Regions from separate parts of the Enterococcus sp. AZ196 genome, predicted to be linked through region 2. Evidence: predicted binding sites of a transcription regulator. Region 2 holds the regulator's gene; each other region holds the start of a gene.
What was found. Region 2 encodes NrdR, which represses ribonucleotide reductase genes. Its sites were predicted from a motif close to ACACNATATATNGTGT; they were not measured.
Positions count from the first base shown of each region.

Region 1: nrdH (glutaredoxin-like protein NrdH) is a predicted target of NrdR. The motif match lies at 1,498-1,513, and genes of this name have one in related genera.
Region 3: nrdD (anaerobic ribonucleoside-triphosphate reductase) is a predicted target of NrdR. The motif match lies at 5,608-5,623, and genes of this name have one in related genera.

Region 1 is NZ_JBIPAM010000001.1:3,650,580-3,660,976, forward strand. Features, by position in the region: gene nrdE (class 1b ribonucleoside-diphosphate reductase subunit alpha) at 1-1,048, opposite strand, end outside; gene nrdH (glutaredoxin-like protein NrdH) at 1,213-1,431, opposite strand; gene IGI67_RS17545 (FeoA family protein) at 1,810-2,280, shown strand; gene feoB (ferrous iron transport protein B) at 2,281-4,446, shown strand; gene IGI67_RS17555 (FeoB-associated Cys-rich membrane protein) at 4,434-4,568, shown strand; gene IGI67_RS17560 (ABC transporter ATP-binding protein) at 4,940-6,706, shown strand; gene leuD (3-isopropylmalate dehydratase small subunit) at 6,763-7,347, opposite strand; gene leuC (3-isopropylmalate dehydratase large subunit) at 7,347-8,720, opposite strand; gene leuB (3-isopropylmalate dehydrogenase) at 8,786-9,838, opposite strand; gene IGI67_RS17580 (2-isopropylmalate synthase) at 9,908-10,397, opposite strand, start outside.
Region 2 is NZ_JBIPAM010000001.1:516,145-526,541, reverse strand. Features, by position in the region: gene clpB (ATP-dependent chaperone ClpB) at 1-505, opposite strand, end outside; gene IGI67_RS02525 (zinc-binding alcohol dehydrogenase family protein) at 769-1,800, shown strand; gene IGI67_RS02520 (lysylphosphatidylglycerol synthase transmembrane domain-containing protein) at 1,819-2,853, opposite strand; gene pepT (peptidase T) at 3,028-4,257, opposite strand; gene IGI67_RS02510 (Nif3-like dinuclear metal center hexameric protein) at 4,281-5,402, opposite strand; gene IGI67_RS02505 (tRNA (adenine(22)-N(1))-methyltransferase) at 5,383-6,096, opposite strand; gene dnaI (primosomal protein DnaI) at 6,214-7,140, opposite strand; gene IGI67_RS02495 (DnaD domain protein) at 7,140-8,453, opposite strand; gene nrdR (transcriptional regulator NrdR) at 8,465-8,938, opposite strand; gene coaE (dephospho-CoA kinase) at 9,126-9,725, opposite strand; gene mutM (DNA-formamidopyrimidine glycosylase) at 9,728-10,397, opposite strand, start outside.
Region 3 is NZ_JBIPAM010000001.1:3,348,334-3,358,730, forward strand. Features, by position in the region: gene IGI67_RS16090 (winged helix-turn-helix domain-containing protein) at 1-531, shown strand, start outside; gene IGI67_RS16095 (hypothetical protein) at 714-1,244, shown strand; gene dinB (DNA polymerase IV) at 1,493-2,614, shown strand; gene nrdG (anaerobic ribonucleoside-triphosphate reductase activating protein) at 2,606-3,208, opposite strand; gene nrdD (anaerobic ribonucleoside-triphosphate reductase) at 3,313-5,505, opposite strand; gene IGI67_RS16115 (ABC transporter ATP-binding protein) at 5,984-6,751, shown strand; gene IGI67_RS16120 (FtsX-like permease family protein) at 6,741-8,753, shown strand; gene IGI67_RS16125 (teichoic acid D-Ala incorporation-associated protein DltX) at 9,014-9,163, shown strand; gene dltA (D-alanine--poly(phosphoribitol) ligase subunit DltA) at 9,200-10,397, shown strand, end outside.

The DNA of each region.
Region 1 (10,397 bases), 3.1 Mb from region 2:
TAGAAATTTCGTTTTCTAGATCACGGGCACGAATCTTTTTCTTGCGAATATTTGGATTTGCGACTAAGTTATCGTATTCCTTAGTAATATCTACATAGGAATAAGGGACACCGTATTCACGTTCGACACCGTAAGGGCTGAACAAATACATATCCTCATTTTTGCGAGCCAGTTCATAAAACTTATCCGGCACAGTTACACCAAGTGAAAGAGTCTTCACACGGATTTTTTCATCGGCGTTTTCTTTTTTTGCAGATAAGAACATTTCAATATCTGGATGGAAAACATCTAAGTAAACGACACCTGCACCTTGACGTTGGCCTAATTGGTTTGAATAAGAGAAGCTGTCTTCGAATAGCTTCATAACTGGAACGACTCCGCTTGCAGCACCATCGTAGCCCTTGATTGGTGAACCAGCTTCACGCAGATTCGACAAATTGATCCCTACACCGCCGCCGATTCGTGATAGCTGCAATGCTGAATTGATTGAACGGCCGATGCTGTTCATATCATCAGTTACTTGAATTAAGAAACAAGAGACTAATTCACCACGACGCTTCCGTCCCGCATTCAGGAAAGAAGGAGTAGCTGGTTGATAACGCTGGTGGATCATTTCATCTGCTAATGATAACGCCAATTTTTCATCGCCATCAGCAAAATATAGGGCATTGAAGGCTACCCGGTCTTCATAACTTTCTAAATATTCTGTACCTGCATTATCCTTCAAAGCGTATTGCGAGTAGAATTTATATGCAGCCATAAATGATTTAAATGTGAAATTTTGGTCCGCTAAGTAATTGAAGAGCTTTTCGATAAAAGCAGGAGTATACTTTGCAATAAACGCTGCTTCCAAAAAATCTTCTTCTATTAAATAGTTAATTTTTTCTTGCACCGAAGAAAAGGTGCGCGTGTTCGGTACAACATTTTCTTTGAAAAAAGCAGTTAAAGCTTCTTTATCTTTGTTTAGCGGTATCTGTCCATTCACTGGACGGTTGATTTCGTTGTTCAACTTGAAGTAAGATACTTCACCTAAGTCCTTTAAACTCATTTCGTCACATCTTTCCTTTTTTCTATCTATTCCGTTTTAGCCTAGCAAACTATTTTTTTTTGCACAATAACCTTTGGCCTAAACTTATTGCAGTAGGGGCCGGGTAATAAAGCTGTGCTATATAAAGAAGAAAACTTTGCAATCGTGGATCGCAAAGTTTCGAATTACGCTAATGCTTTCAATTGATCTGGACGGAAACCGATGATTGCCTGTTGTCCGCCGAAAATAACTGGGACACTTTGGAAACCTTGATCTTTTAGAAAACCTAGAGCTTCGGGTTCATTGTCGATATTGACCTCTTCGAATGAAATATGATTTTCAGTTAAATAACGTTTCGCCATTTTACATTGCATGCAATTATTTTTTGAATAGACTTTTACCATAAGACTACCTCCCTTGATTTCTACAATTACTAGTATAAAAGATGTAGGGAAAAAGTCAATCGTTTAATACCATATATTGTGGTGTTAAGATATTGGTATACTACTCTTTGTGTTTTTTGCAAAAATGCTGAAAACAGACCGTTTCAAAGGAAAATCCCTTTACACAAATCAAAAAAACGTGATGAGATGTTTTTTTACAGGGTAAAAGTTTTTTTAATAACGAAAAATATGCGATTGAAACAAACGTGTCAGGGAATGTCAAACAAATTGCTCACAATTCGCAGAAAATCTTCGACCATTTATTGACTTTGTTATCAAATGAAGCTATTCTTAGTGAGAAAGATTCTCATTATTAATTAGAGTTAGGTGGAGAAGTGTATGACAACTTTAGCAGACGTTTCATTGAATCAAGTCGTCCAAATTGATGAAATGATGTTAGAAAATGATTTAAAGCATCGGCTGCAGGATTTGGGGATGATCGTCGGTTCTAAAGTTGCCGTCGTGAACCAATCGGGTGATAACGGAATTATTCTATTACATAATACACGATTAGCTTTATCCCAGAACCTATTAAAGCAAATACTTGTGAAGGACCTAACGGAAGATCAAGAGACATGGGTTTCACTGGATCAGTTGAGTGTCGGAGAACAAGGTGTAGTGGTCAATGTTCACGGTGCAGGTGCTGTAAAACGCCGTTTGATGGATATGGGATTGACTAAAGGAACCCAAGTAAAGGTCGTGAAGTTGGCACCTTTAGGAGATCCTATCGAACTGCGGGTTCGGGGATACGAATTAAGCTTACGCAAGAACGAATCAGAGATGGTGGTCGTATCAAAGGAGGCGGAGTAGATGGCGAAGACTCATATTGCTTTAGCAGGAAATCCAAATAGCGGGAAAACAAGTACCTTCAATGTTTTAACCGGAACGAATCAGTTTGTTGGGAACTGGCCTGGCGTAACGGTCGAACGAAAAGAAGGGATCTATAAGAAGGATTCCGAAGTGATCATTGATGATCTTCCCGGAATCTATTCACTTTCACCTTATTCACCTGAAGAAGTCGTGGCGCGGGATTATTTACTTTCGGGTACACCAGATGCCATCGTCAATATTATTGATGGAACCAACTTGGAACGAAATCTTTATTTGACGACGCAGTTAATTGAGACAGGGATTCCAGTAGTCGTTGCCGTGAATATGATGGATATCATCAAAAAAAGCGGGAAACAAATCAATTTGGAAAAATTGTCTTACGCTTTAGGTGTTCCGGTGGTTGGTATCAGTGCACTGAAAAATTGGGGATTGGATAAAACAATCAATGAGGCGCTACATCTGATCAAAAAGTGTGCAGAGGAAGAAGTCAGCTTTCCTCATTATGACAATCGTTTAGAAGCAGCATTAAGCGAGATTGAAGAAGTCTTAGGCAGCACAGCGCAGGCAAGGTATAGCCGTTGGTATAGTTTGAAATTATTTGAACGGGATGAACGTGCACAGAAGGATTTAGATCTGAGCTCGATCCAACAAAAAGAGATCGGTGAAATTATCAAAATTACTGAAAAGATTTTCGGGGAAGATGCGGAAAGTCTGGTTATCAATGAGCGCTATAACTTTATTACTCATTTGAAAACCTTGTGTGTCGTTGATGAAGATCAGTTCAAGCTGTCTATTTCAGATAAAATCGACCGTGTTGTAACGAACCGCTTTTTGGCCTTGCCAATCTTCGCTTTAATTATGTGGCTGATCTACTACATTGCTATCCAAACGATCGGTACCATGGGAACTGATTGGGTGAATGACAATCTGTTTGGCGACATTGTTCCAAACTTCGTTAGTTCAACACTGCAGTCTTGGAATGTTGCTGAGTGGATGCAAAGCCTGATTCTCGATGGGATTATTGCCGGTGTCGGTGCTGTTTTGGGCTTTCTTCCTCAATTGATGGTGCTTTTCCTGTGTTTGGCACTTTTAGAAGATTGTGGCTATATGTCTCGAATTGCTTTTGTCATGGATCGGATTTTTCGTAAATTTGGTTTATCAGGAAAGTCGTTTATTCCGATGCTGATTGCTACAGGTTGCGGCGTGCCCGGAGTTATGGCAAGCCGGACGATCGAAAATGAAAAGGACCGACGGATGACTGCGATGCTGACGACCTTTATGCCCTGTTCGGCAAAATTACCGATCATCGCATTGATTGCAGGTGCCTTTTTCCCAAATAGCAGTTGGGTAGCGCCATCTGCTTATTTTGTCGGAATGGGAGCAATCGTTTTGTCAGGAATCGCACTAAAGAAAACCAGACTTTTTGCTGGAGACCCTTCACCGTTTATCATGGAGCTTCCTTTGTATCATATGCCGAGAATTGGTAATACGCTGCGTTATACTTATGATCATAGTAAAGCGTTTGTTAAACGTGCGGGAACGATTATTTTTGTTTCAAGCATTGTTATCTGGTTTATTTCCAGCTACAATTTTTCATTCCAATCGGTAGATGAAAATGATAGTATCTTGGCTGCTTTAGGTGGGTTGATTGCTCCGCTGTTTGCTCCATTAGGCTGGGGGGATTGGCGTGGAGCTGTCGCTGCGATTACGGGGCTCGTGGCAAAAGAAAATGTAATCGGAACATTTGGAATCCTGTATCGTCACACAGAAGTAGCTGAAAACGGCGTGGAGATTTGGAAATCTTTACAGGCGGCCTATACACCAGTTGCCGGTTACTCATTCTTAGTATTTAATTTACTATGTGCGCCATGTTTTGCAGCGATCGGTGCGATCCATCGTGAAATGGCCGATGTCAAATGGACTTGGCGTGCGATTATCTATCAATGCGGGCTTGCTTATGCTGTAAGTTTTATTGTTTATCAATTTGGTCATGTGCTTTTTGAAAATGGTGAGATCGGCATTGGGTTGATTTTGGCAGCGATCATATTAGCAGCAATGATCTACTTCATTGTAAGAAAACCAGTTAAAAAAGCCCCAACCATCACGATTGAAGAAATCAAAGAGGTGAAAGAATGGCAACTGTAATATTAAGCGTATTAATTTTCGGAGGTGCCGGAGTGATCGTGTATCGACGAATCAAAAACGGCAGCTCCTGCGAAGATTGTGATAGCGGCTGCCCAGTTAAAGAAGAACAACATAAGCATTAATTTAAAAGGATTTGGCGAATTTCGCCGAATCCTTTTTTTACATTTAAGATAGCGACATTATCGGTAGTCAGCTTTACGAACTAGCTTTTTCGCTTACAGCGGAGACATACAGCACCTAATTGATGGTCAAAAACTGACTGTCTCGGCAAATTCTTTCTATAATACTTTAGTCTATGAGGTTATAAATTGGCTAAAGGGAAAATAGATATTAAATGTTGACAATCTTTCGGTACCGAACTATAATAGCAAACGAATTAAAGTTAGGTACCGAACTTTAATGAGTGAGTTTACTAAAGAGTGATGCATCTGATAGAAACAAAGGCTAAAAGGATACAGAATGAGAAGATTACTAAAGGAAGAAGGAACCAGAGATGGATCGGGATATGAGTATAGCATCTGAAAGCAAGAATAAGAAAAGCAATTACAAATTAAAAGATTTTCTACGATTGATTCTGAGCGTCAATCCGAAGAAAGCATTGTTTGGTATTGGATTATTTTTAAGTTTGTTGACGAGCGGGGCAAGTCTGATCGTGCCGCAATTGACCAAAGGACTGATTGATACAAGCAAACTGGCGCAAATTGATCAGACCATGCTGATTGTTTTAGTGTTGGCCTTTGTGGCGCAATTAGCATTTGGCGCCATTGGCAGTTTCTTATTACGCTATGTCGGTGAAAGTGCCGTCAAAACGTTGCGGGAAAAATTATGGAGCCATCTACTACAAATGCCTGTCAGTTATTATGATGATCATAAATCAGGAGAAAGCAGCTCCCGCCTTGTAAATGATACGACCGTCATTAAAGATTTAGTCGCAACACAATTTCCCAACTTTATTACAGGTGCGATCCAGTTGGTCGGATCGATGGTGATTCTGCTTGTAATGGATTGGAAAATGGCGGCCATGATGTTTTTAGCTGTACCGATCATGGCATTGATCATGATGCCGATTGGTCGAGTTATGTCTCGGTTAGGTCGCCAGTTACAAGCAGCGACTGCTGATTTCAACGCGGAAGCGAGTGAAAAATTATCTGAAATTCGTCTGATCAAAGCCAGCAACGGGGAAAAGTTTGAGAAAACCAGCGGAGCTTCCTTTATTAATAAAATTTTCAATTTAGGAATCAAAGATGCAAAAGTTGAAGCGATGCTGCAACCAATCATTACGACAGTCATGTTAGGCTTGTTTGTGGGGATATTAGGGTATGGGGCTGTTCGTGTTCAAGCAGGAACCTTAACTAGTGGACAATTAGTCGCTTTTCTATTGTATCTATTTAATATTATGATGCCGGCAGCCAGCTTTGCGATGTTCTTCTCGCAAGTACAAAAAGCAATGGGAGCAACTGAACGAATCGAACAAATTTTAAAAACGGACCTAGAACCGATTGATACAGGAAAAGCGATGGATGTTACAGGGAAAATGATCAAAGCAGAAAATCTTTCCTTCCATTATGCAGCAGAGCGCCCAATCTTAAAGAATGTCTCCTTTGAAGCAAAGCCAAATACGGTGGTCGCATTTGCTGGACCGAGCGGCGGCGGTAAGTCTACGATCTTTGCTATATTGGAACGCTTCTATCAACCGACTGAAGGCACGATTACCATCGATGGTGAGGCGATTGACGATCTCAGTATCACAAATTGGCGGTCTCAAATAGGATATGTTTCCCAAGACAGTGCGGTATTTGCCGGAAGTATACGTGAGAACCTACAATACGGATTAGATCGGGTATTAACAGAAGAGGAATTATGGCAGGGATTGGAGTTAGCTTATGCTGATCAATTTGTTCGTGATTTCCCAGAGCAATTGGAGACTGAATTAGGGGAGCGCGGGGTAAAATTATCCGGCGGTCAAAAGCAGCGAATCGCCATCGCTCGAGCATTTCTGCGGGATCCAAAAATCTTAATGTTAGATGAGGCGACGGCCAGCTTGGATTCACAATCAGAAGAAAAAGTACAGCGTGCGTTGGATCAACTAATGGAAGGACGTACGACCTTAGTAATCGCTCATCGATTGTCAACAATTGTTGATGCGGACCATATTTACTTTATTGAAAAAGGGGAAGTGACGGGTCATGGAACCCATAGCGAATTGATCGCTGAACATCCGCTTTATGCGCAATATGTCCAGGAGCAAGTGGTGAATTAATTAAAGAAAATCGCGTAAAAACTTTACAAATTAAAAGTTTTTACGCGATTTTCTTGTTATTCGTAAGTCGGCATTTTTTTCTCGTAAGCGTCGATTTCATCCTCATACTGTAAGGTGATGCTGATATCATCTAAGCCGTTGATTAGTTTTTCCTTCCAGGTCGGATCAATCTGAAAAGCGTAGCAGGCTTCCTCTGTTCGAACTTCTTGCTTTGGCAGATCAATCGTAATCGATTGATCCGCAGGAATCTGACTAAGGATCTCACGAACCTCTTGATCCATCTGAATGGGCAATAGACCATTTTTCAGTGCATTCATGTAGAAGATATCACTGTAACTGCCGGCAATCACTGCTTTAAAGCCATAATCTTGAATCGCCCAGGCAGCGTGTTCACGTGATGAGCCTGAACCAAAGTTTTCACCTGAAATCAGAATGGTGGCGTTTTTTCGTTCTGGCGCGTTCAAAATGAAATCGGGATTCGGTGAACCGTCTTCCAAAAAGCGCCATTCATCAAAAAGATGCTTGCCGAATCCAGCTTTATCTACTTGCTTTAAAAAGCCTTTAGGAATGATCTGATCAGTATCAATATTGTCATTCATCAAAGGAACAGACTGTCCTGTATAGATTGTAAATTTTTCCATTAGATGACCTCCTTACGGCTATCGACGAAATTTCCATGAATTGCAGCTAGTGCAGCCATTACCGGACTGCAAAGATGTGTACGCGCATCTTTCCCTTGCCGGCCTTGGAAATTCCGGTTGGAGGTTGAGGCACAGTGAACACCAGCCAGAACGCGGTCGGGATTCATGCCAAGACACATCGAACAGCCAGGCTCGCGCCATTCAAAACCAGCAGCTTTAAAAATTTTATCCAAGCCGATTTTTTCAGCAGCTTGGCGAACTGGACGTGAACCAGGGACTACGATCGCTGTGACATTTTCATGAACTTTTTTACCTTCGATGATTTTAGCGGCTTCCTTAAGGTCAGATAGACGCCCGTTCGTACAAGAGCCAATGAAGACATAGCCAACTGGGATGTCTCCCGGTGTCTGGCCTGGTTTCAAATCCATATAATCGTAAGCCTTCTGTAAATCAGGAGAGGTGATTGCTGGGAATGTGCCATCAAAAGGAACGCCCATTTCAGGATTGGTTCCCCAAGTCACGAAAGGAACAAGAGCACTGACATCTAAAGTCAGCTCTTTATCATATTCTGCTTCTTCGTCAGTATACAATTCTTTCCAGTCTGTAATTGCCGCCTCCATATTCTTTGGAGCATATTGCCGGCCTGCAACATAATCGAATGTCTTTTGATCTGGTGCAATCAACCCGATTTTAGCGCCGCCTTCGATGGCCATGTTACAAATCGTCATGCGTTCTTCCATCGATAGTTCCTCGATTGCTTCACCGTAAAATTCGGCCCCATAGCCGACACCGAAATCAGTTCCATATTTAGCGATCAAGGCTAAAATAATATCCTTCGCATAGACACCTTTCGGTAATTTTCCAGTAATTTTGATGCCCATATTTTTCGGTTTGTTTTGCCACAGCGTCTGAGTAGCAAAAACGTGTTCCACCTCACTGGTACCTATTCCGAAAGCAAGGGCACCAAAAGCACCGTGTGTCGCCGTGTGGGAATCCCCGCAAACAATCGTTTTGCCAGGCTGAGTCAAGCCAGTTTCCGGCCCTACCATGTGGACAATCCCTTGATGTTCACTGCCGTTATCACAAAGCTGTACACCAAATTCTTGACAGTTTTCTCTGAGTGTATCGATTTGTTTCTTTGCAATTAGATCGGTGAAATTAAAAATATCAACAGTCGGTGTGTTGTGATCCATTGTGGCAAAAGTCCGTTCAGGGTGACGCAGCGTCCGACCAGCTTCGCGAATTCCTGCAAAGGCTTGTGGTGAGGTAACTTCGTGAATCAAGTGCAGATCAATGTAAAGCAATTGCGGGGCACCTTCTTCGCCATGAACGACGTGGCGATCCCATAGTTTATCAAATAATGTTTTTCCCATATTTTCCGCTCCTTATTAATTAGATAGTTCAACATTTGTATTTTGTATGCAGTATTCGGTTAGTTTTAAGCGGGAGCAGTTAATTCATGAATTACCGCGTCAGTAAATTCTGCTGTTGTTGCTTGCCCGCCTAGGTCATGAGTGAATAGCCCATTGGATAAAACAGCATCGCAGGCTTTTTCAATTGCTTTGGCAGCTTGCTCTTCTTGAAATGATTGACGCAGCATCATTGCCACAGACAAAATCATTGATATTGGATTGGCGATGCCTTTTCCTGCAATATCTGGAGCAGAGCCATGAATCGGTTCGTAAAGCGAGGGACCGCCATCACTGTGACTTGCGCTTGGCAATACGCCTAAGGAACCAGGCAGTACTGAGGCTTCATCGCTTAAGATATCGCCAAAAAGATTTTCAGTAACGATCACATCAAAAGTTTTTGGATTTTGGATCAGTTTCATGGCTGCTGAGTCCACATATTGATGTTCCAACTGACAATCTGGATAGTCTTTTGCGACTTCCTCTGCTGTTGCCCGCCATAATTTACTTGATGCTAGGACATTAGCCTTATCAACAGATGTGACTTTTTTACTTCGACCCTGAGCGATTTTGAAAGCAGAATGAACAATCCGTTCAATTTCACTTTTTTGATAACGAGCAGTATCGTAAGCCATGTTTTCTTTTAACTCACGAGGCTCCCCGAAATAAATACCGCTGCTTAATTCTCTGACGATGATCAAATCAGTTCCTTCAATAATTTCAGGCTTCAATGGCGAAAGATGCAGCAACGCAGAAGAAACCGAGACTGGACGAATATTTGCGAATAAGTTTAAGGATTTGCGCAGAGTCAGTAATCCTTTTTCAGGCGTGTCAGCCATTTTTTCCCACTTTGGGCCGCCAATTGCTCCCAATAGGATCGCATCCGCTTCTCGACAAGCAGCCAGTGTTTTTTCTGGTAGTGAAGTACCCGCTTCATCGATACCTGCACCGCCAAAGGGAAATTTTTCAAGTTCAAAAGTGTTACGGCATTTTTTTTCTACGGCGGCCAAAATTTTAAGACCGCTGTCCATAATTTCTGGTCCGATACCATCACCGGCTAAAACGACAATTCTATTATTCATGTGCATGCTCCTATCTTGCATAAGCTAAATTTTTTCCTTCTATATATTAATAATAGTAGAAAGTTTTAGTTAGTTTTTTTGTTTTAAGTGATTACTAGCTTGTACATAAGCTTTGGCCGACGCCTGCAGAACATCAAAGTCTACGCCAATACCTCGGTATTCTTCATTGGTTTCTTTATCCAGAAGAGTGACGCGAACTTCTGCTTGAGCATCTTCACCGCCAGTCAGAGCTTGAATCTCGTATTCCGTTAATTCAGGATCTTGCTGGAACAATTCATCGATTGTGTTGTAGATTGCTTGAATACTGCCTGAACCGATTCGAGAGGCTACTTTGGTTTCATCCTCTTCATCAATGATTGAGACGATCGCCCCTTGATAGCCATTAGAACTATATTGGACTTGAACATCCGCCAATTTATATTTTTCGGTCTCTTCTCTGTATTGATCGGCTAGCAGAGCAACTAAATCTTTATCGGTAATTTGTTTTTTCTTGTCAGCCAGAGCTTTAAACCGTTTGAAAGCTTCTTTGCTGTCTGCATCGTTTAATTGATAACCGAGC
Region 2 (10,397 bases):
CAACGCCGTATTTCTCCAATGCTTTATAAGTTTCTTCTTGATTTTGTGAGGTCACTCGATCCCCTCCTCGCATTTCTTCAATATTTTTCTGTAGTTGTTTTTCACTCAACCCTTGCTGAATCAAATACTTCGTCAATGAATAATTTTTTAATTTCATCAACGCTAAAATGACAATTTCTGTAGATAAAAAATCATCCTGAAATTTTTCTCGTAATTTGTCTGCTTCACTCAAAAGGTTAAATAGATTTTGGCTAAGATTTTGACCATATTGAACATTACCGCCACTAACAGTGGGATACTCATCTAATACCCTATCCACTTCTCGCTCAAACTGTTCAACGTCAATTCCCACGTCGGTATAAAAATTTCGGCCAAAATGATTTGGCTGTAAAAAAATTTTCCATAAGTGAGCAATATCAATTTCTTGATGATGTCTTGTAACCGCAATTTGCTGAGCTTCAGCAACCGCTTCTTGTAAAGTTGTCGTCATTTTTTCGATATTCATAAACATACCTCCGACATAATTAATTTTTACAAGTATCAGTATATAACATTGGTCAGTAAAGGTCAAACATTAAACTCAGCAAATTCGACGTTTATTATTATGAAGAAATTCGAAATAATGCTACAATTCTCTCATTACTAATAAGGTACTAGTTAGCCTATTAGCTTTTCATCTGACTCTTTTTAATGAGCCAAATGCTGACTAGAAAATGATAAGACGTGAAAATCAAGCTCATCTTTCACCAAGAAAATGAGTGATTTAGTATGGACAAGGAGAGTGATTTGATGATTTCTCGCGTGATCGGATTTGAAAAGGGGTTTCCACTTTCGGAAGGAAACCATTTTGAAACATATGAAGTGATGCTTCCAAAATTAAATAAATTTGATTTAGTCATTAAAAATTTGGCTGTCTCAATCAATCCAGTAGACACAAAACTAAGACAAAGCGGCAAAGGGACTCCTCAACCGCATATCTTAGGATTTGATAGCGTCGGTATTGTTACTCAGCTAGGCAGTGAAGTGAAAAATATGGAGATTGGTGATCGAGTCTTTTTTGCTGGTACAACGAAAAGATTTGGAAGTTACAGTGAGAACCAAATCGTTGATTCTCGAATCGTTGCAAAATTACCAAACGGAATTTCAACTGATGAAGCGGCTGCAATGCCTTTAACTTTTATTACTGCTTATGAAATGTTGTTTGAAAAAATGAGATTGATCCCTGAAGAAAAGCAAAATGAAGGAACGATTTTGATTATCAATGGGGCTGGCGGTGTCGGTTCAGTAGCCACTCAATTAGCTAAATGGGCTGGCCTAACTGTAATTACGACTGCTTCACGTAAAGAAAGCAAAGAATGGTCTGAGAAAATGGGGGCTGATCATATCATCGATCACCATAAGGATTTGACTAAACAACTTAAAAAAATCGGCTATAAATCATTACCTTACATTTTGATTCTTCATTCTACAGACCGCTACTTCGAAGAGATGAGCGATCTGCTTGAACCCTTTGGTCATCTTGGTTCAATAGTCGGATCAAGTAAAGATTTGAATTTGGCCAAATTGAAAAATAAATCCGGAAGCTTTGATTGGGAGTATATGTTCGCTAAGACGGACTTTGACTATAATGTTGCCTCACAAGGAGTAATATTAGAATTGCTCGTTCAATTGCTGTTGGAAAAAAAGATTAAAAGCACTTTGACCAAAATTATTCCTGGCTTTTCCCCAGAGGTCTTTTATCAAGCGCATCAGTTTATCGAAGAAAATAAAATGATCGGAAAGCTGGTTGTACATTATTAAAAAAGGAAGTTAACGAAATCAGTCGTTAACTTCCTTTTTAGCCTCTTTAATTTCATGGTTTATTTGACGCTGCTTGTTAAATAGAACATAGATCATTCCAATCAAAAATGGCAATAGATACGTCGCATAGCGGTAAAGAAGCAGGGATGATACGGCATCGACTTTTCCTACAACATGTCGAAACAATAGTACATAGACAAATTCAAACCCGCCGATTCCTCCTGGTGCCGGTAAAACTCCCCCAAGAATCACCGTAAAGCTAATCAATGCAACCGTTAACCAAAGATCGATTTCAGGGTAATCTTTTATCAAAATAAAAAACGGCAACGAATACCACACAACCAATTTTGCCATATTGGAGCAGAAAACACGGATAACCGCATTACGATCCCGAATGAACGTTTTGATCGCTCCCCGCAAAGAGTAGACCTGATTGTTCACCTGATCAACAATATCTCGCAGCTTTTGTCTTTTGAACAGCCGATTACAAATAATCACCAGTAAAACCTGAGCATTGATATTCAAGCTTAGGACCAATAAAGTCGAAATGATCAGCAAGGTCACGAGTATTCCTGCGAGAACTAAAAAGATACCATTAGCGATATGTTCTTGGATCGCATTGCCTTTTACGATCAAAAAAAACAATGCCCAAATCATCAATGCTATTTTATACGTGACCATTCGCAAAGCGCTGGTGCCTGTTCCTTCTGAGTATCTCAGATCTTTCTTATGATAGTAGATCACCTCAGATACGATTGAGCCTGTTCCAAAAGTAATTACTCGATAAAAGGTCGCATATGCCGAAGCAAAAAAGCCATCTCGTACAGTAAATTTGGGATTAAACTCCCCGGCAATATTTTTTATGGTATATCCCTCAATAATCTGACTGATTACGCCTAATCCTGTAACCCCTAAGAGTACTGGCAAGGAGGTTCTCCCAAGCTCAGTAAAAATATCACTTAACGAGTCGCGGATGACAAAGATAATCACACCGATCATTACTATAAACAACAAGATATTTAGAATCAATTTACGATTGATCGAAAGGTTCATTTTTTTTTAACTCCTAGTTCATTGTACTCATTTTCCACATCTTAAATAAACTGGGGAAAACGGAACTGATATTGTCTATAGACTCATTTTTTCTTTATTGCTATAGCCTACCACATGCGAATGAGCAAAAAAAGAAAAAGCTTCAAGTTTCCTCAAAGCTTTTTCAGAAAAAAACTATTTAGCATTGTTTTCAATAATTTTCACGATTACATCAACGGCTTTTTCCATTGTTTGCAATGAAACAAATTCAAAGCGTCCATGCATATTTTCTGCTCCAGCAAAAATATTTGGCGTTGGAATACCCATGAATGAGATTTTAGATCCGTCAGTACCTCCGCGGATTGGCTCGATAATTGGTGTTACACCAACTTCTTCCATCGCACCTTTGGCTAGATCGATGACACTCATGTCCTTTTCAATAATCTCACCCATATTGTAGTATTGATCATACATGTTGATTTCCACACGCTCTTGATCAAATTGACTGTTCATTTTTGCTTGAAGCTCAGTAATCATTTGTTTGCGTTCTTCAAATTTAGCGCGGTCATGATCTCGAATAATGTAAGTCATTTTCGCTTCTTCGACATTTCCATTTAGAGCTAATAAATGGAAGAACCCTTCACGGCCGTCTGTTTTCTCTGGCCGATCAGCCTCTGGTAATTGATTATGGAAATCGATTGCCATTTGTAAAGCATTGATCATCGTATTTTTGGCTGTACCTGGATGAACATTCTTACCGTGCATCGTAATTTCGGCTTGAGCTGCGCTGAATGTTTCGTATTGTAGTTCACCGATCGGTCCGCCATCCATTGTGTATGCAAAATCTGTATTGAATTGCTTCACATCAAACTTATCCGCACCGATTCCGATTTCCTCATCGGGACCAAAGCCGACACGCACTTCACCATGCTTGATTTCGGGATGCTTGATCAAGTATTCCATCGCTGTCATAATTTCAGCAATCCCAGATTTATCATCAGAGCCTAGTAGTGTCGAACCGTCCGTTGTAATCAATGTTTGACCAGCATAATTCTTTAAGTTAGGAAAATCTTTTACGTTTAATGTATATTTCCCAGCTTCATCCAATTTAATCGTTGATTCACCATCATAATTTTCAACGATTTGAGGATTGACCCCTGTCGCATTGAAATCTGCAGTATCCATGTGAGAGATGAATCCGATAGTCCGCGCTTCTTTGTCAAGGTTGCTTGGCAAAGTTGCAATCACGTAGCCATTTTTTTCATTATAAGAAATATCTTTCATGCCGATTTGTTCTAATTCTTTCATCAGCTCATGAGCAAATGCTACCTGTGTTTGAGTTGTGGGGGTTGTGGTGCTTGTCGCATCAGAACGAGTTTCTGTCTTAACATAGTCTAAAAAACGCGGTAATAAATTTTCGTACATCTTACTCTCTCCTTTAATGCTATTTATTTAAATGAGAAAGGGTTCGTGGAAGTCTCAGACACAAAGAAATCAACATTCCAGCCTTCTTCATTTTTCCATTGGTTAAAAAGAGTCACCATTTTTTCTTTGCACAATGACTCAATATAGTGTCCCGGGTCAATGACTAACATGCCTGTTTCCTGCATATCATGAGCAGTATGATAATAGACATCTCCGGTAATATAAACATCAGCATTTGCGGCTAAAGCCTCGCGATAAAACTTCTCTCCGCTTCCTCCACAAATTGCCACACGCTTAATATTTTCCTTTACAATATGAGGGTAAACGACCCGCAAACCTTCCAAATCGAAAGTTTTTTTCACTTTTACTATAAATTCTTCAGTCGTCATTGCTTCTTTCAACTCGCCGACACGGCCAATTCCATAATTTTCAGCTAGATTATCAAGCGGGTAAATGTCATATGCCGGCTCTTCATACGGATGAGCTGCTAGCATCGCCGCAACAACAGCTGCCTGCTTCGTTTCTGGGAAAATCATCTCAACCTTGCTTTCCTGAACCTGTTCTGGTCTATTCAACGATCCAATGGTTGGATTTGCTTCACCATTCGGTGTGAATCGGCCGGTACCATTTACAGTGAAAGAAGTAGCAGTATAATTTCCTTGCTCTCCTGCACCTGCTTCAGCTAATGCATTACGCATTTTTTTCGCATCATTTTGCGGCACATAAACAGCTATTTTTTTCATTTTGATGGTATGGGTATGAATTAGGTAATCTGTATCAAAAACATCTAATTCTTCACAAAACCAATCATTCAATCCGTTGTGGATAATATCCATATTAGTATGAGCAGCATAGACCGCAATGTCGTGCTTGATTAAATCAGCATACATTTTCGTTTGAACATCGTCGGTCGTTAATCGTGAAACTGGTCGAAATATTGGTGGATGCTTAACGATCAATAAATCAATCTTTTTAGCAATCGCTTCTTCTACAACTGCCGGTCGAACATCTAAACTCATCATTATTCGATCGACCTTCTTGTTCAAAGTTCCGATATGAAGCCCAACTGGATCGCCCTCTTCAGCTAACCATTCAGGACAATATTGTTTAAAGCGTTGGATAAATTCATTTCCCTGCATCTGCAAGTACCTCCTTGATCCATTCGATTTCTAGTGCGACTTCTTGAATTTTTTCTGTGACATCTTGATCACTTTGATGCAGACTAGTTAGTATTTTTTTACTCTTATTTAACTTATGCTGCCATTTTTCAATAAAGACAGGGCTTTTTTCAATCAATAAGTGTGGGCCAAACAAGAGCTCTTTAGCAGAATAATCAAGCACCTCTGAATACTTGTCAGCTACAATGATTTCATAGATCTTATTGTTTTCTTCAATGATTGCTTCATCAGTGATGGTATACTTCTCGTTAACCAACCATTGGCGTAATTGGCGTTCACCAACATTCGGCTGCAGGATCAGGCGCTCTTTGCCTGATAACCGATTTTTTTCTTTGCCTCGTTGTAAAATATCACGAATCAACACGCCGCCCATACCGCAAATAGTAATGGCTGACACCTCATCTGCTAACTCCACAGCTTCAAGTCCATCAGCTAAACGAACATCGATTTTATTTTCTAAGCCATTTTTAGCAACTTGTTTCTTGGCAGATTTATAGGGACCTTCCACGACTTCACCAGCAATCCCATAAGAAATTCTGTTTTGCAATATCAGAGCCACCGGCAAATACGCATGGTCAGAGCCAATATCAGCTAGACGAGCGTCCTGCGGTACAAACTCCGCAGCTTTTTGTAGACGAAGCGATAAATCTTTGGCGTTCATTTTTTCACATCCTAAAATTGATTATAACACTCCTTAAAAAAAGCGCCCCTAAAAAAGAGCTAAATGATAGCGCTTTTTAATAGGGCGTTTTCCTTTTTCTAAGAAACTTTTCGTTTTTTAACCATTTCGGCGATTTTCACCAATCACCCAAATTTCTTTACTCAAGTAACGGACACGTTCCATGATCCGTTTGGCTTTCAATGGTTCCTCGTCACCACGTTGTGTAACGGATAAATGCTGTTCCAGTTGATCCATATTGAAATTAGAAGAAAAGAATGTCGGTAATTGTTCCTGCATCCGATGCTGCAAGATCACGCCTAGAACCTCATCACGAATCCAAGCACTCATAGAGTCAGCTCCGATATCATCAATCATCAAAATCGGTGCACGTTTGACCTCATCCAGTTTAGGTCCAACCTTGTCATTCGATATCGCTTGTTTCATTTCTCCAGCAAAGGTTGGAAAATGCAACAGCGTCGTTTCAAATCCCTTAACAGCTAGCTCATGCGCAACAGCACCTAATAAATAAGTTTTCCCAACACCGAAATCGCCAACAAGAAACAAGGCCTTATGAAACATTTTTGGACTTGCTTCATATTGATTGATAAAATCCAACGATGCCTCTAATGCTTCGCTGCGACCAGAAGTTACTTCAAAAGTCCTAATAGAAGCTTTCCGAATATCCTTAGGCATGTCTAAAGAATTCACGCGATTGCGAATCTCTTCTTCACGCTTCAATCGCAATAGCTCGTCCGTTGGAACATAAGTTACATCGATAAAATGAAAATTCAAACTCAATTGCGGCTCGTAACCAGGTGCGATCATGGTAGGATCTGAGGCTAAATATTTTTTCTTCTCTTGAACAAACTCATACAACTTTGCAAAAGATTTCTCGATATCTTCTTGCGTTAACTTTGCTTTGTGCTCTTCAATAAATTGCCGAACATCTGGGTCAGCCAAAATCTCTTCCATCATTTGGCGGTAACGACCATCGACCCCGCGGCTCTTAATGATGCGATTCAATTCTTTTCCTACATCTTCCATCAATCGTCACCTTCTTTATTTAAATATTCTGCTAACTTACGGTTCAGTTCTGCCTCTTTTTCTGGTGTAAGTTTCATTTCTTTTGGCGGTTGTTTGATATGTTCAGGCAAAGCTTCTTTACGTCCAGTCCCTCGTTTTTGATAATTGGGACGAGATGCTTGAGGCTTGCGTACTAATTTTTGATTGTTTTCTCGCACATGAGTGATTGCCGCTTCTGGTGTGCTGATTTTCTTTTGCGCCCAGTCATTGGCAATAGCATTTAAATAGTTCGCGTTGATTACAGCTTGGTTTTGGATCACCAAAATATAATTGATGATAATATTGATCACGCTTTTTGGCAATAGATTTCGACCGATCAGCTCTTCTAATAAGCGAACTTCTGTATTTGTCTCGAAACCGCCCTTTTCCCGTTTAATCGCACGTAAAAAAGTGACTGGTGCAATTTTTTTACTCTGTGCGATAATTTCTAACTCCTGAGGTGAAAAATTGCTGGCGTTTGAAGGGTTTTCTGTCAACGCTTGTTTTGGGGCCGCAGAAACCTTTGGTCGTTTTTCTTTATTGATCAGCTGACGCAAATAATTGAAGTTTAACCCTGCTCTTTCGCCAGCACTGGCTTTAGCCACGAATTCTGCTAGATCTAACTCATTTAAGCCATATAGGGTCTGAAATGTTTGCAGCTTCTCACGTTCCTCAAAGGTCAAAACCAGACTGAATCGTTTTAACTGTTGAGTAAATAATGACCAATCAAAATCTGATCTGTCGGCAAACTCTTCCTGTGTTTGTTCTAAAGCCTCACTATAGCTGGTAAACGCAGTTTCATCCAATCGATAAACATCCCGAAAACGTTTTGTGATTTTTTTTATTGATTCTCTGTCAAAATTCTTTGGCTTATAGCGTTCAACCAATCGCTCATACCGACGTTTCCCGACTTTATCCATCAGCAGGTAAGCCATCAATGGATCTTGAAAGAATTTTTCTGGTCCAAGCGGCAGACGTAATTGATAAATCAAGCTCATGCCGATTTCATCATCTGTCTTCTCATAAGTTTCCAGCAATCCAATCCCTTCAAGATGCTCACGTGCTTTTACTAAATTCATCAGTCCTGTATCAACTGCTGCTAACAAATCTGTGTGCATCAGACTGGGACTTTTGCCTTCCAATGTGATATCACTTACTAAGGTTAGATATAAGCTTAGTGCAACACTTCCAACGATCGGCTGATATAGGTACAGTAAAGCATTTTGTTTACTTTGATCAAGCTGTGGCTCACCATAGACCGTATAAAAGGTACTGGGTTTTAGCTCTTCTGCCACTAAAATGCCTCCTACTCTTCATCCGTTGACTTTGCTTTGTCAACGATCTCCTGTAATTCCTTTAAAAATACTGACATGTCCTTGAACTGTCGATATACGCTGGCAAAACGAATATAGGCAATCTCATCGACCTCCATCAAGTCCTCCATGACAAATTCTCCGATTTGACTGGTCGGGATTTCATTTTCTCCCATACTACGTACACGATTTTCAACATGATCCACGATTTGCTCCATCTGCTCCATTGCTACTGGACGCTTTTCTGCAGATCGAATCAAGCCACGTAAAATTTTATCACGACTAAATTCTTCACGATCACCGTTTCGCTTAACAACTAATAAAGGAGCAGCTTCGATACGTTCAAAGGTCGTAAATCGGAAACCACAGCTCTCACACTCTCTTCTACGGCGAATCGCTCGCCCATCGTCTGTTTGTCGACTATCAATTACTCGAGAATTATTATGATTACATCTTGGACAACGCATAATTTCACCCACACTTTCTTAATATTAACTAAATTCACCTATTAAACGTGAAATCTATTTTGTTATATAGAATAACTTTTTTTAAATAAAAGCTGGCAGAAACAAAAGGTATATTTGTTTATATAACATGAGTTTACCATAACCAGCTGGCTAAAAAAAGCGTCGTAATGCTACGACGCAGAAATCTTTAAGAAACAAATTTATTTTTTTGCAACCAATCAAGAACCTGCTGGCGCGTTTTTTCTTGAGAATGGCAATTATCAATAATAATATCTGCCCGTTCTTTCTTTTTTTTCAAAGAAAGCTGGCTTTTGATGCGCTCCATCGCTTCCTCTTCATTCAAGTGATTTCTTGCCATCAAACGATTTAGTTGAATTTCTGGCGTGACATAAACAACCGCTACCTTATCCATCATCGTCTCATAATTTCCTTCATACAAGAGAGGAATATCTACGATTACCAAATCACTTGATAGTTTTGCTTCTTCTGTTTGACGTTGGATTTCACCTCGAATAAATGGATCAAGTGTTTTATTTAGCAATGCTCTTTTTTTCTCATCATGAAAAATGATACTGCCTAGTTTTTTTCGATTTAATTGACCATTTTCATCAATGATGGTCTGACCAAAAGTATTTTTCAATGCCATTAATCCTTCTGTCTCAGGCTCCACCACTTTACGTGCCACAATGTCACCGTCAACGATCGGAAACCCTTTTGCTTTGAAAAAATCTACAACTGTTGATTTTCCACTGGCAATACCTCCAGTAACACCTAAAACAAAACTCATTCTTACACCTTCTTTAATTTTTGGCAATGAGGACAAAGATGCGTCCCTCTTTGGGCGACTTTGATTTTTATGATAGGAGTTCCGCAGCGTGAGCAAGGAATGCCCGTTTGACCATATACATGCAGCTCTTGTTGAAAATGGCCGGCCTCTCCTAATGCATTTAAGTACGTTCGGATCGTCGTTCCCCCAGCTTCTTTAGCCTTAGCAATCACTTCAATGATTGCTACTCGAAGGCGACGAACTGTTTGCGCACTCAACGTATCAGCAGGCTGCTCCGGATGAATTTTTGCTAACCATAAAACTTCATCGACATAAATATTTCCTAAACCTGCCACAATTTTTTGATTCAATAATAATGGCTTAATCATCGTTGAAGATTTTTTTAACTGTTGTTTGAAATTCAACAAATCAAAATCTTCATCGATTGGTTCAGGACCCAATTGCAATAAACCCTTATACTCTTTCGCCATACCTTTTTTTAATAAGGCCATACGTCCAAATTTTCGCACATCGTGATAAATTAGCTCTGTTCCATCTGTAAAAATGAAGCGCACATGACTATGTTTATCCAATGGTCTTGGTTGATCAAAATATTCATATTTCCCTTCCATTCGTAAGTGTGAAACCATTTCATAATGAGTAAAATGAAAAATCAAATATTTCCCGCGTCGA
Region 3 (10,397 bases), 2.8 Mb from region 2:
CCGATTAATAAAGCTCTATTCCCTGATGAATCAGTTATTGAATCCTTCATTGAAGAATTTGGTATAGAGTCGAAGTTTGCGGAGTTTTTCTTCTTTGATCATATGCGCTATCATTTTCAGCTTTTTACGGATTTTTATCATTGTCATCGAAACTATCAAACGGATTTATATCTAGAAGTGCAGCAAGCGACTCAAATTATTAAGGAGGTACTTGCTTTTGAAAGTGAAGTACTAAAAAATACATTCACGGTTAAGCTTTTTGATCTGTTTTTTGGAATACATCAAGGGCTTCCATTAATAATATTCAATCTGAAATGGGAGCAAGGTGCTGTAGCAGAAACGTATTATCGTCTTGGCAAAGAGTTAAAACGGCAGATCCCTATGTTGACTAATTGCCGAGTGGACGAATTGGCGTTAGCTTTGAAAAATATTGTTTTTACAAGCTATCATGTGGCGCTAACAACAACCCCAAATCTAGCTTCTTCATTTTCGATTCAAGAACGATATGAGAAAATTATATGTTCTAAATAAGGAAAGTAAGATGAAGATTTTTCTTCAAGAAAGGTTATGCTATAATGATGAAGACTACGTAAAGGACGCCATTTTAGTTCGTGTGACGCTACTATTTTTCGCGCGAATAATAAAATGAGGTACAGATAAAAGAGAATTTAGCTCTTTCGTTAGAGAGGCTATGAAATTAGGAGGAGAGCAGAGTGGGATTACGAAAACTAGATGTTCCGACATCTTCGATTACAGAAGTAAAAAAATCACCAATGGATGTTTTTGCTCAAGCTCGCAAGGCGGAGACTGGTGTTTATATCTTTAACCGTGAAAAAATTGCTGGTGTAATGCTTACTAAAGAACAATATGAAGCGTTGGTGGAGGAATTAAATACTTTACGAGATACTTTATATCAGCCAGTAGAACGAGAATTACCAGTTCCAGAAGAATTGGAAGAGTTGGCAACGGCGTTGAGAACCACTCTAGCAAAGGGCTCAGTTATCTCTGCTAGGTATTTAGATGAACGAATGGTGGCCACAGGATTCATTACCAAAAAAACTGGTTTCGGCGGTGTGACGGAAATGATGAAAGAGCTGGAAGATACGGGGAAAATTATCTATCAGCTGCGTCGACGTGAGCATAATAAAGTCATTTACGCTGAAATTTTCGGCGAACCCCAAGAATTTCAACGAGGATCTGCTGACAAGCTGATGATCCGTAAAGTTAATCTGATTGAACGATAGACAGTGAAAACTGTCTATTTTTTTTTTGATTTAGCAGATTAGTCGAATAGTATGTATACAAAATCGGCTGATTTCCCCACACTAGAAAAAATACTACTATAAATGAGTTCGCTAAAATTGAGTGCTATCATTTTATTACTAACGCATCATTCTTAAGTTCCTCTTATTTCCAGCATGATTAATTGTCTGTGAACAGACGTTCGGGTATAATAGTTAATGGAAGAAGGATGGAAGAGGAGGCGAAAATGATGGCTGAGTTGGTATTTCCATTAAAAAATGATATCTCGAGAAAAATTATTCATATGGATATGGATGCTTTTTTTGCCTCAGTCGAAGAGCGGGATGATCCTGAACTGGCAAAACATCCGCTGGTGATCGCACGCCATCCCTCTGATACGGGCGGGAAGGGTGTTGTAACTACAGCGAATTACAAGGCAAGGGTATATGGGATACATTCTGCTATGAGTGCACAGAAGGCGTTTGAGCTGTGTCCGCAAGCAATTTTCAAGCCTGGTGATCACGAGAAATACAGCGCGGTTTCAAAACAGGTCCGAGCCATTTTTCACCGATACACTGATATTATTGAACCAGTTTCTATTGATGAAGCCTATCTTGATGTGACAGAAAATAAGATTGATGCACGTTCAGCCATTAAAATCGCCCGAATGATTCAGCAGGATATTTGGCAAGAACTTCAGCTGACTTGCTCTGCTGGTGTCAGCTATAATAAATTTTTAGCTAAGCTGGCTTCTGATTATCAGAAGCCTAAAGGTATGACTGTGATCTCTCCAGAAGAAGCCGTTACTTTCTTGAAACGATTGCCGATCGAAAAGTTTCATGGTGTAGGTAAGAAGACGGTGCCAAAAATGAATGAGTTTGGCATCTTTACTGGTGCGGATTTGTATGAGAAGAGTGAAATGTTTTTGATTCAGGAGTTTGGCAAAATGGGTTACTCTTTATATCGTAAGGTCCGAGGGATTCACGATTCACCAGTAAGCGTGACTCGCGAGCGTAAATCTGTAGGCAAAGAGCATACTTACGGTCGTCCGTTAACAACAGAGGATGAAGTATTAACTCAATTGCGACAACTGGCGGAAAAAGTTGAGCATTCATTAAAACGAGTGCAGCGCCACGGTAAAACGGTGGTGGTCAAGATTCGTTATGCGGACTATACAACAGTCACGAGACGCGTGACTTTGCCATATTACATAGAAAAGAAAGAAGAGCTATTTTCTCAAGCGAGCTTGATTTGGGAAGAGATTGGCGGCGTAGAAAAAGGGATCCGATTGGTCGGTATTACCTTGACCAATCTAGATCCCGTCGCCTATGAAAATATTGTGCTGCCATTATGGGAAGAGCGATTAAATTAGTTCGCTCTTTTTTATTTGTTCAAAGGCTTTTTCTGAGTCATGAAGCTTTTCCCAAATCACTACTTCGCCCTTTGCTAAAGATTTTTTGACATCAATGATTCGTTGATTTGAACTGCCGCGGAATTGCAGCATCAAATTTTTCTTTGAGATATCAAAACGACCATCGACCAAGATATCGATCTTGCCCAGCATTTCTAATTTATCCTCGCTATCTAGCAGCAGTTCTTCAAACGTATAACCGGTCCAAGACCAGATATCCTTACTATCGCCAAATTCGGAGCGAAGTCGATCGATCACTTTCAAGCAGACTTGAGTATTTAAGAAAGGCTCGCCCCCTAAAAAGGTAACACCTTGGACATAATCATGAGCTGTATCAGTGATCAGCTGGTCTTCTAGTTCTTGTGTGAATGGTTTGCCGTATCGGAAATTTTGTGAAGCGGCGTTGAAGCAGCCTTCGCAGGCAAAGGGGCAGCCGCTGACATAGAGACTGTTGCGGACGCCTTCACCATCTACAAAATTGAAGGCCTTATAATCAGCGATATATTGTTGACTTAGTTCACTTGCCAGCCATTCTTTCGGTTTAGGATTACGCATATTTTTCACCTTTCAAATAAAACAGGGAGCGGCAAAGAACGCCGTCCCTGTCAATAGTCTGTTGTCCAACACAAAGAACGAATGTCGTTCTTTGCAAACCTTTATTATTTCATGTGTTTTACACGAGATGCAATCTCTTCATGACGACCGTGAACCATCGGACGTGCTTGAGGGTTTCCTAGGTAACCGCAAGTCCGTTTCACTACATCGCATGATTTCGGATCGTGATTGCCGCATTGTGGACATTCAAAACCACGTTTTGTTGGTTTGAAGTCGCCTTCGAAACCACATTCGTAGCAATGATCGATCGGAGTATTCGTGCCTAGATATGCGATACGGTCATAACCATAGTCCCAGACAGCTTCCAAAGATTTTGGATTTTGCTGCAAGACAGGGTATTCACAGTAGTGGATGAAGCCGCCGGAACAATATTTAGGATAATCTTTTTCAAAATCTAGTTTTTCAAACGGTGTTGGATTTTTTCGAACATCGTAATGGAAACTATTAGTATAGTAGTCTTTGTCCGTAATGTTCTCAACGATACCAAAACGTTCAGTATCTAGACGGCAGAAGCGGTCCGTTAAGCTTTCACTTGGTGTTGAGTAAACGCTAAAGTGATAGCCATATTCATTACCCCAAGCATCTGCGTGTTCCTTCAAATCTTTCATAATGTCGATGGTAAATTCTTTTGCTTCATCATTACCTTCCCATTCTCCACCGTAAAAGACACTGGCTACTTCATAAAGGCCAATATAACCTAGAGAAATTGTTGCACGTTTATTCTTAAATAATTCATTAACCGCATCAGTACGTTTCAAACGTTTGCCAAAAGCACCGTATTGATAAAGAATTGGTGCGTTTGCTGGAGTGGCTTCTTTACAACGGTCGATTCGGAAGACTAGGGCATCTTTTGCGATTTGAAGCCGTTCTTCTAATAATGACCAGAATTTTTCTTTATTGCCGCCAGATTCTAAAGCAATTCGTGGCAAGTTTAATGTAACAACTCCAAGGTTCATCCGACCAGCATTGATTTCTTCACCTTGTTCATTTTTCCAGCCTTGTAAGAACGAGCGACAGCCCATTGGTACTTTGAAACTGCCTGTTAATTCGATCAGCTTATCGTAGTTCAAGATATCCGGATACATCCGTTTTGTTGCGCATTCTAACGCAAGTTCTTTGATGTCGTAGTTTGGATCGTTTGGCTCTAAGTTTGTTCCGCGACGTAAGGTGAAAATCAACTTAGGGAAAATCGCTGTCCGTTTTTCGCTGCCTAAACCTTCGATTCGGATTTGTAAGATTGCTTTTTGGATCTCACGTTCAAACCAATCAGTTCCCAAACCGAAGCCTAGAGAAGTGAAAGGTGTTTGTCCATTTGAAGTAAACAGAGTATTGATTTCATATTCCAAACTTTGCATGGCATCGTAAATATCTTTGCGTGTCTTTTGTTTTGCGAAAGCTTTTTGCTTTTCAGGATTATCGATCCATTCTTCTGCATCTTTTAAGTGTTTATCGTAATTTAGGCGCGCAAAAGGAGCTAATAGCTCATCTGTACGGTCTGCCGAACAACCGCCATATTGGCTAGATGCCACATTAGCGATGATTTGCGAGATTTGGGCGGTTGCTGTTTGGATCGATTTTGGACTTTCAACTTCCGCATTCCCAATTTTGAAGCCATTGTTCAACATCCCTTTGAAGTCAATCAAACAGCAGTTAGTCATTGGTGTATAGGGATGATAGTCCAAGTCATGATAATGAATGTCTCCTTTTTGGTGCGCGTTTGCCACGTGAGGAGGCAGCATCTTTAAACCGATTGATTTGCCGACGATCCCTGCAGTTAAATCACGTTGTGTGTTAAAAACATCACTATCTTTATTGGCATTTTCATTGACGACCGTTTGATCCTTATTGATTAATTTACCGATCGTAAAATTGATATCGGTCGCTTTGCTGCGTTGGAAGTCGCGGCGTGTCCGATAATTGATATATTCTTTTGCCAGCTCATATTCGTTGTGTTCTAATAATGTATGCTCCACGATGTTTTGGATTTCATATATTTTAATATCGCTAGTAAAACGTTCTGAAATTTCTGCATCTACTCGCTCAACAATTGACTGGATACGTTCATGAGCCAGAGGATCGACCGATCCTTTGATTTTCGTTTCTGCTTTGATCAAGGCATCATAAATTTTTTGATCATCAAATGCTGTGTGACGACCATCACGTTTTACGACCTTAATATTTTTTAGCGACGGTTGATATTCGTTGAACAACGAATCTTTTGTGTGGATTTCCATCATTGCAAACAACTCCATTCCTTTAAAGTTCATTATCAATCATATAGTATTTCTGATGTGGTTGCAACGATATATAGTATTATTTTTTTGCCAAAAAAGAAAAACACACCATATATAGTGTGCTTGTTTACTGAAAGATAAAAGAAAGCTGATAAGGCCAAGCTTCCAAATAAGATAAAATAACTGAAAAAATTTTTTCCTAAAAAGTGAAAAAAATGTAAGATTATTGAAGGTCGTTTCACATAAGAATCCACCTCAAATATGATACCATAAAAGAAAAAAATTAGATGTTACAAATAGATTTCAGTCCAATATTTTTCGCTTATATTTTGCTGTTGATTAAGTTTTAAGTGGAATGAAGTGAACGCTAACCAAAAGGTAAGTGATTAAGACCTATTGAATGGTATGCTTACTTAGACAAAATTAACAATCATACTGAAAATATTTCCTCTAAGTTGAGATAGAAATAGGAGGGGAACAAATGGAAAAAATTATTAAGGTACAGCATTTAAGTAAAAGCTATGGCACACGAAACAATAAAGTGAATGTCTTAAATGATTTAAATTTTACAGTTGAGAAGGGCGAATTTGTCGGTATTATGGGACCCAGTGGGGCTGGGAAAACGACGTTGATGAACATTCTTTCGACAATATTATTGCCGACAATGGGGTCGGTTAAGATTGCCGGAGCGGATATCACCCAGATGCGTGAGAGCCGCTTAACAGATTTTCGCCGAGAAAAAATGGGATTTATCTTTCAGGATTTCAATTTGATTGACAGTTTGACTGTCAAGGATAATATTATTCTACCGCTGACTGTCAGCAAGCTTTCAAATGATGAGATTGAAGACCGGGTACTTCGTTTAGCAAGGATATTAAAAATTGAGCATATTCTAGCGCGCTATCCAGAAGAAATTTCGGTTGGACAGCAGCAGCGGACAGCAGCAGCTCGGGCTCTGATCAGTAAGCCGCTAGTTTTATTTGCTGATGAGCCGACAGGTTCCTTGGATTCGAAAGCAGCTACAGAGTTTTTAAATTACTTGGATGAAGTGAATCTTCATGAGGAAACGACGATTTTGATGGTGACTCATGATCCGTACACTGCCAGCTACTGCAACCGAGTCTTGTTTATCAAAGATGGACGCTTTTTCTCTGAGATCGTTCGCCGTTCTTCCCGCAAAGACTTCTTTGAGAAAGTAATCGACATGCAGGCGACAATCGGCGGGGGTGGGAAAGCCAATGCTGATTAGAATTATTTGGCGCGGCTTCAAAAAACAATTATCTAACTACCTAATCTTTTTCTTCAGTCTGATTTTTGCGGTAATGGTTTATTATTCCTTTACTGCAATGACGTATGAGCAGCCTCTGATCCGCAGTGCAGGAAAAAATACCCAACTTGTTGGAATGCTGGGCTTTGGCAGCTTTGCCGTTGTTTTAATATTGCTTTTTTTTATGGCGAATACCAATCGTTTCTTCATTGAAAATCGTCGTAAAGATATCAGTATTTTCCATTTATATGGCTTAAACTACTATCAGATATGCCTTTGGTTCATTTTAGAGATTTTTTTTATTGGAATTTTTTCTTTTATGATTGGTATTGGCCTGGGGGTCCTGTTATCCAAGCTCTTTAGTATGATTTTGGTTAAGGCGATGGATCTGCCGTTACAAGTACATTTCTTTTTTTCAACCGATGCCGTTGTAGCTACTGGCCTAGTGGTGTTGTTCATTCTCGGAGTAGTTTCATTGCAGATTCTTTGGCTAGTATCGGGGTACAAGTTCTCTCATCTTAAAAAGCTTCAGTTGCGAAAGATACAGGCAATGAAAATATCGCTATGGAAAAAAATCTTAGGTGTAATCGGTGTATTGCTTTTATTGGGCGGCTGGGGAATGGCAATAAGCTATATTGACTTTGCTCGCGAAGCAAGTGAATATTTTGGGTTGATTCAAGGAAACGGGTTGTTGATGGGTGGAATTTTTCTCTTATGTGTCATCGGAAGCTATTTGTTTTTCGCCTTTACATTACGCTGGTACAATTCCTATCGTCCGAAGCGATTAAATAAAAACCTCGGTATGCTATCACGTAGCGAATGGCAGCTGCGCTTGTTCAGCGAGTGGCGTTTCTTTGGTTCTATTACAGTTGCTTTGGGCTTGGCGCTAGCGATCTTGGGCGGAATGGCAGCAGTTGTTTCGTTAGAAATGCGTTCAGTGAATGAGATTGCTCCAGCCTCTTTGATGATTACACGGGAAAGCTATGAAAAAATCGCGCCTAAGCTGCAGGAAATGAGACCTTATCAACGACAATCCCTGAATTTTAAAACAGTACCTGCTAAGCAAAGTGTCGAAATTTCTGGTGAAGGTATGAACTCGCAGCCGGAGATTATGGATATGGTTTCTCTTTCAGATTATCGTTCATTTCAAAAAACGAATCCGACTTTGCGGGATATTTCTTTGAAAACGGCGAGTTCGACGGTCGTTTTGAGTTCTTATCAACGATATTTAAATGACTATACTCATTACAGCAAAAGCATTTACCTGAAGAATCGACGGTTGAAGGTGCAAGAGACACATCCAAATTTCTTTGGCGATACAAATCTGCGTTATGGAACTGGAATGATCGTTGTTTCGGATAAGCTGTTTAATGAAACCCCAGGTCTCAGTTATACTATTGAAGTGATCGATGTGAAGAATCACAACGAAGAAAAACTAAATCGGTTGATTCGTAAGCGTTTGAAGGGCGATTGGGATTTTCCAATCCACTACAAACTAGCTTGGAAAAACAAGCAAATTATCGGAGAGGTAAGTAAGGGCGAAGGCTCTAAAAAAGAGGATTCGACAATCTATCGATCAGAATATACGTCCTATCAGGAAGTTTATCGCATGACTCGCAGCAGTATGGGACTAGTTTTGTTCGTTGTGACTTTTGTAACAGCCACTTTTATTATTACGACAGCCAGTATGGTGACCCTTCGCCAGCTCTCAGAATTTAAGCAGAAACGAAAAAAATATGCTTTGTTACGGCAGGTGGGGATTCCGGACAAGACTATTTATCAGGAAATCAAACGAGAGAATCGGGTTGTTTTTTTCATTCCAGCAATTTTAGCATTGATTCATAGTATACTGGCACTCTCGGTAATCTCACATATCGCTAAAAATGCGGATTATTGGTTTGTATATCTATTTTGTGGATTGATGTTAGTTGTTTATGCGTTGTTCTATTGGATCTCTTGTGTCTATCAGAAGAAACTTCTATAAAAATATGATGAATGAGGTATATCAATTGGGTTTGGTATATCTCTTTTTTTGTTGGGATAAAGTAGAACAGGCTTACAAAAAGGTCTAGCAAAGAGTACTAGGCTCTGCCTTTCTGTCTTGTTGAAAACCATATCTTTAAAATGGTGATCAGACATGTGACAAAACTGTTCGTTTGAGAGCGCTATATGTAAGAAGAACAAATGGAAGATTTTCGCCAGCGTTCTATAATAATCACAAAAGAAAAAGGAGAGGGCGATCGGATGAGGGATTTTTATAAAAAACCTGCTGCTCGTTACTGGTTAAGTTTTATTGGAAAGACGATTTTTTACTTTGCCGTCCTTTTGATTCTAGTTTACTTATACCATTACAGAAGCATTCAAGGTGGTAATTTTATCTACAACGAATTTTAATACGAATTCGTTCTTGGACCGAATGGAGGGATAATCATGCAAAATATTATTGAAGCAATCGATAAATTGGCGAGTGAAAAACCAGAAGCAGTCGCTTATCAATCAGAAACAGAGACGTTCAGTTATCAAACCTTGCGTCAATGGTCAAATAGTCTGGCTTATTTTTTGAATCAACACGTAGCCGCTGAAAAACCTATTGTTGTGTTTGGCGAATTAGAATTTGAAATGATCGCCAGTTTCCTAGGTTCAGTTAAAAGCGGTCATGCCTACATCCCAATCGAATCGAATACTCCATTGGATCGAATCCAATTGATTCTTGAAGTAGCACAGCCGGCGATGATTCTAAGTGTTTTGCCTTGGCCAGCAGAGATTCCTTTGGAGATTCCTGTGTTGACGCCAACGGATCTAGCGGAGATTTTTAACTCAGAACAAGAGCCAATCGACTTACAGCCCGTTTCAGAGGATGAAACGTTTTACATCATATTCACTTCTGGAACGACAGGTGTACCAAAAGGCGTCCAGATCAGTCATAAAAATCTATTGAGTTTTACGAATTGGGATTTGAAGGATTTTGGAATCAAAACGGGGATGCGTTTCTTATCGCAGGCACCTTATTCATTCGATTTATCTGTTATGAGTGTCTATCCTGCACTTTGCAGCGGCGGAACACTGGTGCCAGTGGAAAAATCTGTGATCAATGATTTCAAGAAATTATTCGAATTCTTACCGAAGCTAGCTTTAGAGGTGTGGGTATCGACACCATCCTTCATAGATATTTGTCTGATGGAAAAGACCTTCGATGGAGAACACGTTCCTTCATTAAAAATTTTCCAATTCTGTGGGGAAGAGTTAACACGTAAGACTGCAAAGGAATTATTGACACGTTTTCCAAATGCGAAAATTTTCAATACCTATGGCCCAACGGAAGCGACTGTTGCCATGACGCAAATTGAAGTGACAGATGAACTTCTAACTACGTATGATCGTGTGCCAATCGGTTATATCAAAGAAGATACCGAAGTCTTGATCTACGATGGAGATCAAGAAGTATCTGAAGGTGAAGCGGGAGAGATTATCATCAAAGGCCCCAGCGTGTCAAAAGGCTATATGCATAACCCGGAAAAAACAGCCGCAGCATTCTTTGAGATCGACGGCGTTCCAGCTTATCACACAGGTGATGCTGGAAGGCTGCAGGCAGATGGCTTACTCCTTTATGAAGGACGGATCGATTTTC